Regions from separate parts of the Vibrio sp. BS-M-Sm-2 genome, predicted to be linked through region 2. Evidence: predicted binding sites of a transcription regulator. Region 2 holds the regulator's gene; the other holds the start of a gene.
What was found. The regulator PurR, encoded in region 2, represses purine synthesis genes. The targets are predictions, from matches to a motif close to TNANGNAAACGTTTNCNTNA.

Region 1 (5,920 bases), 260 kb from region 2:
GAGCAAAGTGGGCTATGCGATTAAGCTAGAGTCTGAGTACAACGAGCAAACTGACGTTGTTTTTGTGACGCCTGGTATCGCGCTGCGTTGGCTGTCAGAAGATGGGCTCGCTAGCTTTGACGTGATCGTGGTGGATGAGTTTCATGAGAGACGCTGGGACATCGACTTGCTGGTGGCGATTCTGAAACAAAAAGCGAGTCACCGTTTGGTGATCACATCAGCAACCATTGAGGGTGAACGCCTTGCTTATTATTTGGATGCGAATCGAATCAGTTGTGAAGGCCGAACTTATCAAGTTGAGATTGAACACAGAGCGAATGAATCCAGAACTCTGCCTGATATCCGACATCTAGAGCAGCGCATCGCGGAAGAAGTGAATCATCAATTAATTGCGTCTTCCGGCGATATGTTGGTTTTTCTGCCGGGTAAAAAAGAGATTGTGCAATGCGAACAAGCCTTAGCGAAAAATCCAGATATCCAAGTCATTAAATTGCATGCGTCGGTCAGTGATAAAGAGCGAGATTTAGCGTTATCGGGTCGGAATATCAATACTGCAGGTAATGGTTTGAGAAAGGTCATTCTTGCGACCAACGTTGCAGAAACCTCATTAACCATTCCTGACATCGGTGTGGTGATAGATTCAGGATTAGAAAGGCGCACCGTTCAGCGTAATGGCAGAACAACTCTGATGCTTAAATCCATATCACGAGCCAGTGCCAAACAACGAGCTGGCCGCGCGGGTAGGGTCATGGACGGCGTTTGTGTGCGTCTATATGGTGAGCATGCGGCGTTAGAGTTAGTCACACCGCCTGAATTGCAGCGTGAAGAGCTGACCGAGCCTATGTTGGCCGCGGCATGTTGTGGATCTCCGCTTGAGAGTTTGTCTTTCCTCGATCCTATTCCTGAGAAGTCACTAAATAGCGCAACTCAAACCTTGCTGACGATGGAAGCAATTAACGGCAACCATCAAATTACCGAGCATGGCAAAAAGCTGTATCCGTTGCCGATTGACGCTCTGTATGCCGATATCGTTACTCGAATCAAAACCAAAGCATTAAAAGAAGCGATGGTCGATCTTACAGCGGCGTTATCCGTTCCGGCTCGCTTGTATCAATTACCGAGCAATGCTGAACATCTGGAAGCGCTCGCGCAACAGGAGAAAGAAGGGTGTGATTTATGCCTGTTGATTCAGATTGTGCGTGGTCGCGAATATCCGAATCTAGAAATAGATCAACAAGCACTGAATGAAGCACAAGGATTGGCGAAGCAAATGCGTGAGGTGTTTGAACTTCCTCAGTTAGAAGTCGCGTCACGTTTCCAGCGCATTGAACTGCTTAAGACTATTGTAAATCTGCATCCTGAATTGGTGTTTGTGCGCCGACTGAAAAGGAAAGAAGCCTTTGCCAATGGAGCGTTAGAGGTAGTACTTGGTCGTCAGAACCGTTTCCCAGACAATGCACAAGCGATGTTGGTGCTTGATACCCACAGCTTGCCGGGAAGAGGTGTTAAGCAGACACTGACCTTAGCGACGGTCACGGCCCCCATTCCTCTTGAGCTTATAGTTGATGCTCAGCTAGGAGAGTGGGAGCAAGGCGAAACAATAGTAAATGACGATGGCGTTTTTACCGAGATGGCGTTGATGTATGCAGGCCGTACAATTACAACCAAGCTCGTCGTGGCTGAAGGGCAACTATCATTGAAGCCTATCGTCGACCTTGTGTTAAGTGGGGTTCAGCTTCCCGGTTTTGCAAAGGTTCGCACTCAAGAAATCAAACACTGGCAACTGTATGTGAAACTCGGTCTCGATGAGCAAACACAATACACACCAGAAATTGAGAACATTAACTTTGAGCTATGGTTTATAGAGCAGCTTGAAGTGTTAGGTGTTACTGATGTCAGCGAATTGGAAATGTTTGACCACGCAGACATACCGTTCGATGGCATTCCAACTTGGTTCTATTCAGAATTTTCGGAGAAATATCCGTTTGCATTGAGCCTTGCCGACTTGCAACTCGATGTAGAATACTTGCCTGCGAGAAAGCTGATTTACGTTCACTATCAATCGGGTAGTCGAAAGTTATCGCCAAAACGTTGGGAGCTGCCGACATGGTCAGGCTGGCGTATTCAGTACAAAAAAGCGAGCCGAATAATTGATATCAAATAGATGGATAAGTTTTATCTCTAAAATATTAATCAAATAGGTGCATATATGATTTTTCAGTGCTTATTTTGTTACAAGTTTGATTTTTATATGCCTTTTTAACCAATCAAAAGGTCATAAAAGACTATTCTTCTATATCCTATTGCTATAAAGAAAGAGTTGATAGATATTGAGTATATTGTGTTGCCAAAGTGTCGGGGGACATCATGGATAAACAGGAAGAGACGCGTGTAGAGTTCGATTACACAACATTTCTTGGCGCCTCATGCAGTAAAAAATGGACTTTTCTGGAAGCACTCACCACAATTGCGCCAGTGTTTAGTACCGTCTGGCGAGATAGCATTAAAGAGCTAGCAAGCCCTGAAGATCGTTTATGGCAGATGGCATTGAAATCGATGTCGACGCGTAAAAGTGATGAGTCGAACATTGTGACCTTACTCAAGCTCGCGAAGCTGGAAGGAATCAATGAGCTCAAAGTGGTGATGCCATATTCTCTTGAAGAAGAGCAGATCGAGTATATTGAATCGCGCAGTCATTTAGTGATTGCGGGTAATTCAGGAGAAGAGTTCACTATTAGGCTGTAACTTCAGTTCGCCGATAACCTCTCTCAGGAATAGTAAAACGTACACGTGAAAAGGGCCTCAATGTTGAGGCCCTTTTAGTATCTAAAATCTGTGTTTACGAGCTTATTAGCTTTCTAGCTTTTTATTTTGAGATTAAGCAATTAAGCGACTAGTCGATTAGTCGATTAGTCGATTAGTCGATTAGACCATAGTCAGCGCGCAGTACATCAATGATCTCTTGCTTAGGATTTTCGCTCAGTACGATCTCCGCACCTGTGATTTTCGCTGCGATATCAAGGTAAGTGCGAGACAGAGACATTAGCGAATCAAGAGGCAGTTCATTGTCACGAGCCAATGCTTCACGTTCTGGCATGCGTTCTTTGTTCAAAAGAATGTCGGCATCAGGGAAGTAGTTAAGCAAGAACTGACGGAAGCCTTCTTTTGAATTCTCAACGATGTTGCCGTTGTTGTATTCCTGAGTATCCCAAATGCGAGATGAATCTGGAGTGCCCACTTCATCCATGTAGATAAGCTTCTCTTTGCCTTGAGCATCGTTCACGTAACCGAACTCGAACTTAGTGTCGACAAAGGTTTGGTCTACTTTCGCCAGTGCTTGACTGATCACGTTGAAGCCTTCTTTTAGCAGCTTCTCGTAATGCGCGATGTCACTTGCTTGAGTAAAGTTGAACGCTGCAAAGTTATCTTCGATGTTGCTACGTGTGATGTTCACATCATCAGCTTCTGGAACGCCAGGAATGCCTTTCAAAATCCCTTTTGTTGAAGGCGTGATCAGTAGCTCAGGCAACTTTTTGTCTTTCTCAAGGCCTTCAGGCATCTCGATACCACAGAATTCACGCTCGCCATTTGCGTAAGCACGCCACATAGAACCTGTGATGTATTGACGACAAATCGCTTCAATCATCACTGGGCGAGCTTTTTGTACAATCCATACGAACGGGTGAGGGATATCAAGAATATGACTGTCAGCAAGTCCGTTGTCTTTAAACAATTTGAACCAGTGGTTAGAGATAGCGTTCAGAGCCGCTCCCTTACCTGGAACACCTTTCAGATTCCCTTCACCACGCCAGATACAATCAAATGCAGAGATACGGTCACTGATCACCATGATTGCTAAAGGTGCATCTGGTGCTACATCGTAGCCTTTCTCTTTAATTAGTCGTTGGCTATCTTCTTCAGTTAACCAGTAAACCGAACGAACCTTGCCACTGTGGACAGGTTTATCAGTGCGGATTGGGAGGTCATCATTTACGGCAAGAACTTGATCAGCGAGGCTCATTTAGACATTCCTATCTTTTATCAAACGTCATACAGAGAAGTGCAATGTGCACATGATTAGACGGGCATTATACTCAATCTACTATTTGCTTCCAGAGAAAAAAGCAAACGATTGCTAAATCTATTGTTTAAATAAAAACCCCCGCCTAACAATCCGCTAAAAAATTGGCGAATTATAGGGCAGGGGAAGGCAGTATATTTGGACTGTGTTTTGGAGCTATGTTTTGTGAGCTCAAAGGTTAAGCTATGTTTGTTAGCTAAAAGGCTAAGCAAGGTAGCTTAGTGAATACGCTCTGAATTTGCATCCATAAAGAAGACTTCACATTGAAAACGTAACCCTAATGTTCTTAGGTACTGTTGGCTGAACTGATCAATCGATGCACTTGCAACAATCGCACTCGCATTCTTAGAGCGGATGGCTTTCTCGACCGTTTCAACTTCCGTCATCTGGTGAGAGGCTTTCATATGAATAACGCGGTCACAGCAAACATTATGTTGCTTAAGCTGCTTTGCCGATGGTCTTGGTGTTTGAGCTGTAAACAGTAACCACTGATGTTGATTGGACAGCAACGCCATTCTTGCAAACAACGCTTCCTCGTTTGAATTTTTGCTTTTACGAGAAACTGATGTAAATGCGCAGTGAACTAGCGGGCTAGAGTGTTGTGCTTTAACGTGTGCTTGAATCATTTTGCTGTCCTTATATACATGCTGTATGTGTATACAGTAGTTTTAGTTGCTTATAAGATCAAGCGTTTTTTGCGGGATTATTGGACGATTTCGTCTGATATTATGAATGAAATGCAATTAAGTCATTGAAATAATTTGATAAATTAAATTTGAATGAATTTGCTATTTTGTCTCATAAGTTGAAAAAATGTGAGCTTTATACAGGTGTATACAGTGGTTTTGACAGAAAAGTACTGTATACACCTGTATAGAGATAGAGATAGAGATAGAGATAGAGATAGAGATAGAGATAGAGATAGAGATAGAAGATCTAAAACCACAGGCACAAAAAAAGCGCCTTAGGCGCTTTCTTATATTTCACGGTGTTGCTTATCTCAATGTCGCTTGGGAGAGTTTTGCTCTCATTTCCATTTCACCAATATTGAACTGGCGAACATCAATGGTTGCAATATCATTGCACTCTTTACATGCATGATGACACTTACCATCTAGGTAGTCGTGCTTTTTAACTAGGCTTGGCTTTTTGCACCAATCACAAACGCCTTCTATTGTGAACATATTCTCTCCTCACCTGTTTAAGTCAGGTGTATTTTCGGCGCAAATTATGACACAAGTAAGACCCATTAGTTAATAGTTTGTTACCCGTTTTTGAGAGGGGGATCGATTGCAACACCAATAAAATCGATATCTTTGAGATCTAGAAAAATGAAGATGTGTATTTGTTTACGGTTTTGTAACATTTTGTAAAATGGTTTTTAGCGCATTGTTCAAACGTTTCATTTCTTCGTCACATCCGTGACCATCTGGATGGTAGATCTTTGATAGCTGTTTGTATCGGATCTTGATGCTTTTTTGGTCAGGGATTGAGCTAGGTGTGTAGCCAAATAGCGCGCAGGCCACCTGCAAATTACTCAGACCTTTACTGTTTTTCTGCTTCTTCAATTCGTGGAACATAGTGTGCAGCTGGCGTTTCTGCTGCTTAATCGTATGGTCCTTCGAGCTAAGCTGCGCTTCAAGTGATTGTTGTTGCTGTCGCGAATCACCTGACTTTAGAGCTTGTCTTTTTCTTAAGATAACGAGAGTCGCAATGATGCTGATAATTGAAATCAACACGGTCAAGGCTGTGCCAATCAGATAGTCTGAATACGTTAGGTTGGAACGTGTCGCCTGCTCTTCGTATGGCAGAGGCGAAGGGAGAGTGCTTGCTCCCTGT
Region 2 (5,920 bases):
AATGGGATTTCACCTTTCAAACCAAACAAACCCTCCCCACGGACTTCACACGCAATATTCTCACTTTCTAGTAATCCACAGATGATGTGGGCTTCTGTCGGATTCGATGCACTGAAGATCTTCATTGAAATAGAACCTTATCTGGCTATATGCGTTATTTAGCTATATACGTTATTCAGCCACTGGTGTTGAGCGAAACTTCCCCATCAACCACTTAGCAATAATTGGGAATATACCCAGTAATGCAAATGACAATAGTACTGAAGGCGACACGATGCCCGAAAGTGAATCAATTTCTGCGAGTTGAGTACCTGCATTCAAGAAAACAGCAGTACCCGGCAACATCCCGATTTGACTCGTAATGTAGTAACGACTCACCGACATAGGAGTTAGACCCATCAACAGGTTGATAAGGAAGAATGGGAATACAGGAATTAGACGCAGAGAAAACAAGTAAAATGCGCCGTCTTTTTCAACGCCCTTGTTAATTGTCGCTAACTTGTCACCAAACTTGGTTTGAATCCAGTCACGTAACAGATAGCGGCTACTTAGAAAAGCGAGGGTAGCACCAATTGCACTTGCGAAAGATACCAGCAGTAAACTATTCCAGAAGCCAAATAGAGCAGCTCCAAGCAGGGTAACAACAGCGGCGCCAGGAATTGAGAAAGCAGTGATCATTACATACGCAACAAAATAGATAGCGGCGGCGGCAATAAAGTTGCTGTCAATGTAGTCATTTAAAACGGCTTGTTGGGCCTTGGCATTTTCAAGCGTGAGGTATTGGCCAAAATTGACGCCTAACAAGACGATGATTACTACCAATATAATACCCAATATCATTTTCTTACTCATTGATACTTCCTCTAAATTTTCAATGCATACCGATAGTATAGATAGACAGGCAAAGCTTAGATTAACTTTCAGTAGATATAAAAAAAGCCGCAAAAATGCGGCTTAGTTATGTAGATAGTTTGCACTGACAATGCTAATTGACGCGATTGATAAGCTCTTCACGACGCTGCTGCGGTATAACTGACCAATGTGTACCATTGATCGCACCTTCTAGCGCCCAAAGTAGTTCAATACTGACAGAAGACGCATGCGATTCCTTGATGGCGTTAAATGCGTTTACAGAGCCTGATTCATATAAACGTTCTACGGAATCGATCCCTGCTTTTTTCAACATGCGTTCAGTAGCGAGTCGAAGGTTAGGCAGATCTTTGAGTCGAGTAGGCTTAGCAGAAGACTGCTCGGCTTTTTCTTCTTTAGCAAAACCTAGAGACGTGGTTGCAAGCTGCAAGATTTTTTCTTGGTCTTGCCACAGGCCTTCAGGTAAAGCGAAATATTTAGTAACGACAGGGAAACCACGTTTTTTGTAGACGTACGGTTGAAACCCTTGTTGTTCGAATTGTTTTGTTGTGCATTTTTCTGCTCGTATGTGCAGCTGGTCATTTACAACCAGAGCAAACATAGTGTCATCAGCAAAAAGACCGAAGCCACCAAACATTGAGCGTGATTTTATTTTTCCTAGGGGCTCAAATAACTTCATTGAGTCCTTTAGTATCGGTTTATCCATGTTATTTATCTCGGTGTATTTGAACTACGCCACCAAATAAGCAGGTCCGAGAGATTAGCAAAATGTTGCAATTAAATTGTCAATAAGCCGTAAATTACTAAATTATTAGTACTTACTGCATTTTGCCATCGGTAACCCCGCTACCATACCAACGAGTGGTTTAGGCCGGAAGCTTTGCGTCTCACTTTTTCAAGTGGTTTGCCCTGTGCGTGACTGATTGAATAGAATAAAGTTTTTGTTGAATGAGGCTCACAGTTGATATTTCAAAATGTGATGTTGCTTCAATTAATGATCTTTCCTTTGTGCATATGAGTTCATTATAGCTGTTGATAAAAAAAGCGCACCTAAAGGTGCGCTTGATGCAATTAAACTCGAGTTGTCAATTAATTTAACGTTTTAACTGTACTTCGCTCAACAATTTCAGGGTGCATTTCGAAGACGCGTTTTTCATGATCTTTATCTTTTATGCGCTCTAACAGAATTTCGAATGCATTCTTACCAACACGACGCTTAGGTTGGTGAACCGTAGTTAACGGTGGAGAGAAGTATTCAGCCAGTTCGATGTTGTCGTAACCAATCACGGAAATATCTTCAGGAATGCGAATTCCTTTCTCTTGCAGGCGGCTCATTAGGCCTAGTGCCATTGTGTCATTAAAACAGAATACTGCGGTTGGACGATCTTCCATCTCTACGATTTGCTCTGCAGCAAGAACAGCCGTATCACACTCGAAGTTACCTTCAATGATCATATCATCATCGGCAGTAATCTTTGCTTCATTGAGTGCACGCTTGTAACCAGCGATACGCTCAACACATGCTGCTTTGTCTAAGTGGCCACTTAAACAAGCAATCTTAGAGTGACCGCGTTCAATGAGGTATTTGGTTGCTAGATAGCCACCTTCTTCAGAGTTATCGATGATCTTATCAGCTTGAGAACTCTCTGGACCCCAGTCCATTATTACTTTAGGGATGTCAGCGTGACGGTCTAACATCTCTCTAAGTTCTTCAGTTAGGTCAGAACACATCACTAAGATGCCATCTACACGTTTCTCAGCAAGCATTCGAATGTAATCACGTTGCTTCTCATAGATACCGCCCGTATTACACAGGATCAAAGTGTAACCTTGACGGTAACAGTAGCTCTCAACACCATCGATAACTTCAGAGAAGAATAGGTTAGTTGATTGAGTAACTAGCATGCCGATAGTGCGTGTTGTATTGCACTTCAAACTACGAGCAACTGCACTTGGCGCATAGTTAAGTTCATCTACTGCTTTGTTTACTTTTTCTTGAGTCGCTTCAGCAACAAAGCGAGTTTTGTTGATTACGTGAGAAACGGTTGTTGTTGATACGCCGGCTAAGCGAGCGACATCTTTGATAGTGGCCATGGTTTTATCCTATTAGAAGCTACTTTCCCAAAGTACGGAATGAAGTAGCCGTTAAGCTACCTAACTAAGAGCTTAAATTTGTAGGGCTCTTTGGGTACTAAAGTGCTAAAAAACAAAAAACCGCTATTGAGCGGCTTGTCTTAACACCGAAATGCTCTGAACTTTAATAAGCATAGCATTTCGTGAATGTTTCATATTTTATCGTTTGCGGTCACAATTTTAGACTGACTAGAAATTACTCGCAATAAAATTCACCCAGAAATCCGGGTGAATTGTCACATTCTGCTGAATTTGTTTACCAAATCATCCAATAAACTTATTCACCAGCGAGGTATTGAGTGTCTAATGTGCAGAATGCCAGTAGCAGAGCTGAGACTGAAGCGTAGAAACCGAATTCGTCAACGTCATGACATTTTACGTTGAACCTTGGCACCCAAGTAAGCAGTTGTTGTTCGATAAACTGCTGTTGAACGGCGAACGATTTTTCGAGTTCTTCTTCAAGATCCGTTTCATTAGAACGGATGATCAAGTTACCAAGAAAATCGAGTTCGATAGCGATGTGGTCTGCTGGCTCTTTTAAGTCTTGGTTCACGACTAAGTTGTGCTTGGCCATGATCTCTTCCATATCTCTTGCAGGCTTATCATTTAAAAGGCCAGTTTCGCCGATATACATGGAAGCGTAAGGAAGAGCGCCGTGTTTGTCTGTCTTTAAGAAAAGATCGCAAAAGTCTGCAGACAGTTCTAGTTGGGCATCTTCACGTGTTTGGAGACGGTTCAGTGCATCGACTAAGCGATCAATCGCAGGCTTTAGTGTTTCATTTTCGCCTAAACCAGTTAGGAAAGAACGAATCTCAACAGAGTGGTAGTGATCGAGTTCTTCTTGGGTGAGCTCTTTGGCGAATAAGCTTGATAGCCACCAGTATATTTCGGCTCTTTGCTCGTTGAATGCTTTCGTTTCTTTCATTTGATTAATCCTAATATCGTCTTTCGTAATACCTAGGGTACGAAGGCTGAATAACAAGGTTATTTGCGAAACGCAAAGTTACTCGTTAGTAGTAATGCCTATATTGAATTGCGATGGAAGATAAATAGCAAGGTTTAAGATTGTCTTGTATCAAAAAAAATCCATGTTTCTGGCTTTTATCTCGTGTACTACTAGAATTGTTACGAGTTATGAATAGAATAGTCACTGAAACTATTAAATAAGAAAAGTGGTGTAGATGAGCTATCACGTATTAGTCGTAGAAGATGATGTGGTAACCCGCAGTAAACTGGTTGGATACTTCCAGAACGAAGGTTACACAGTTAGCGAAGCCGAAAGCGGCGCTCAAATGAGAGGCGTGTTAGAAGAAAACAACGTTGACCTCATTATGCTGGACATCAACTTACCAGGCGAAGATGGATTGATGCTAACTCGCGAATTACGCAGTCAATCAGACATTGGAATTATTTTAGTTACTGGACGCACGGATAGCATCGACAAAATTGTAGGCCTTGAAATGGGCGCTGACGATTATGTTACTAAACCCTTCGAACTTCGCGAGTTATTGGTTCGAGTTAAAAACCTACTTTGGCGTATTTCTGCCGCTCGTAAAACGGCAGCAGGTGCGGCTGAAGAACCAGAAGATGAATCAGTGGTTCGTTTTGGTGAGTGGACATTTGATATCCCTCGTCGTGCGTTAAGCAAAAACGGTGAACCGGTTAAACTGACGAAAGCTGAATACGAATTATTGGTTGCACTGTCTTCTTACCCAAATCAGGTGTTAAGCCGTGAGCGTATTCTCAATATGATTAGCCACCGTGTGGATGCGCCTAATGACCGTACCATCGACGTACTAATCCGTCGTATGCGTGCAAAAATGGAGTTCGATCCTAAGAACCCACAAATTTTTGTGACGGTTCACGGTGAAGGTTACATGTTTGCTGGTGACTAATTCCCGTTGAGTGTATTAGGATATTTGAATGTTAAAAAGCCGAGGCATCTTTGATGTCTCGGCTTTTTTTTACTGAATATTTTATGCAATCTGCTTATTGAGACTGTGCTGCAGAAACGTCACTGCCACCTTCAACAAGGTTGGATGCTTCGGGAACAACAATAGGCTCTTCGACCGGGTCATTACTTGTATCAAGCCAATCACGCAGGCTTTGCCAAACCAACCCCATGGTTTCGTGCCAGTAACGCTCAGTCTGCTCAAGGTAGAGAGCTTTTGGCATATACTTATTCCAAGGCTCAACAATCCCTTCTTGTGCAAGGTAGTTAGTTGGTGCTGGTAGAGGTTTCATGCCGGCAGCATTGAATTCATTCAGTGCGCGAGTCATATGGCTAGCTGAAGTCACTAGCACCATTCTTTTATTCTTAACAAACGCAGCAGCTTGGCGGGCTTCTTCCCAGGTGTCTTTTGCTGTTTCAAGCAGAATGATATCAGGTTTTGCTACGCCTAGTGCTAATGCAACTTTAGCCATCATTCTTGCGTTACTTACTTCAGTGCCTGCGCCATAGCCAGACAAAATAAGTTTTGCACCAGGGTAAAGGCGTAGAATACGAATCCCTTCACTTAAGCGCATCAGGCCGGTGCGACTAAGTTCTGATGTCGGTGGAATTTGGTCATCTACGACGTGACCACTTCCGAGAACCATCACGTAATCGACGGTTTCATCGACAGGTAAAAAAGCGGTGTGTTGCCTTTCCATTGGCATTAAAAGTTGACTAGAAACTGGCTGGAAAGCGATTAGGAAAATACCACATAGGGCTGAAAGGGTGATTAGGCAACCAGTCTTCCTTTTGGTAGTAAACATCACTAGGGCTAAACCCAGAAAAGCGAGAATTAACATTGCTGGCAGTGGCATCAATAGCGAAGACACTACTTTTTTCAGCTCAAACATATCCGAATAGTCCGAAAAAACATCACTTAGTAGTAAAAAGAGACATCGCCTCTTTATTCCTGAAATTCCTGTG

Region 1: the regulator PurR is predicted to act here: its motif matches at 4,121-4,140, upstream of AB8613_RS15350 (phosphoribosylaminoimidazolesuccinocarboxamide synthase).

What each region holds. Positions count from the first base shown of each region.
Region 1 is NZ_CP167894.1:3,363,020-3,368,939, forward strand. It holds gene AB8613_RS15340 (helicase-related protein) at 1-2,164, shown strand, start outside; gene AB8613_RS15345 (hypothetical protein) at 2,368-2,745, shown strand; gene AB8613_RS15350 (phosphoribosylaminoimidazolesuccinocarboxamide synthase) at 2,918-4,021, opposite strand; gene AB8613_RS15355 (SulA-like leucine-rich domain-containing protein) at 4,300-4,707, opposite strand; gene AB8613_RS15360 (hypothetical protein) at 5,077-5,265, opposite strand; gene AB8613_RS15365 (hypothetical protein) at 5,431-5,920, opposite strand, start outside.
Region 2 is NZ_CP167894.1:3,106,996-3,112,915, forward strand. It holds gene AB8613_RS14270 (DUF2007 domain-containing protein) at 1-125, opposite strand, end outside; gene AB8613_RS14275 (TVP38/TMEM64 family protein) at 172-852, opposite strand; gene AB8613_RS14280 (TfoX/Sxy family DNA transformation protein) at 986-1,576, opposite strand; cyclic di-GMP riboswitch class I at 1,704-1,789, opposite strand; gene purR (HTH-type transcriptional repressor PurR) at 1,960-2,964, opposite strand; gene torD (molecular chaperone TorD) at 3,281-3,928, opposite strand; gene torR (two-component system response regulator TorR) at 4,185-4,898, shown strand; gene elyC (envelope biogenesis factor ElyC) at 4,993-5,847, opposite strand.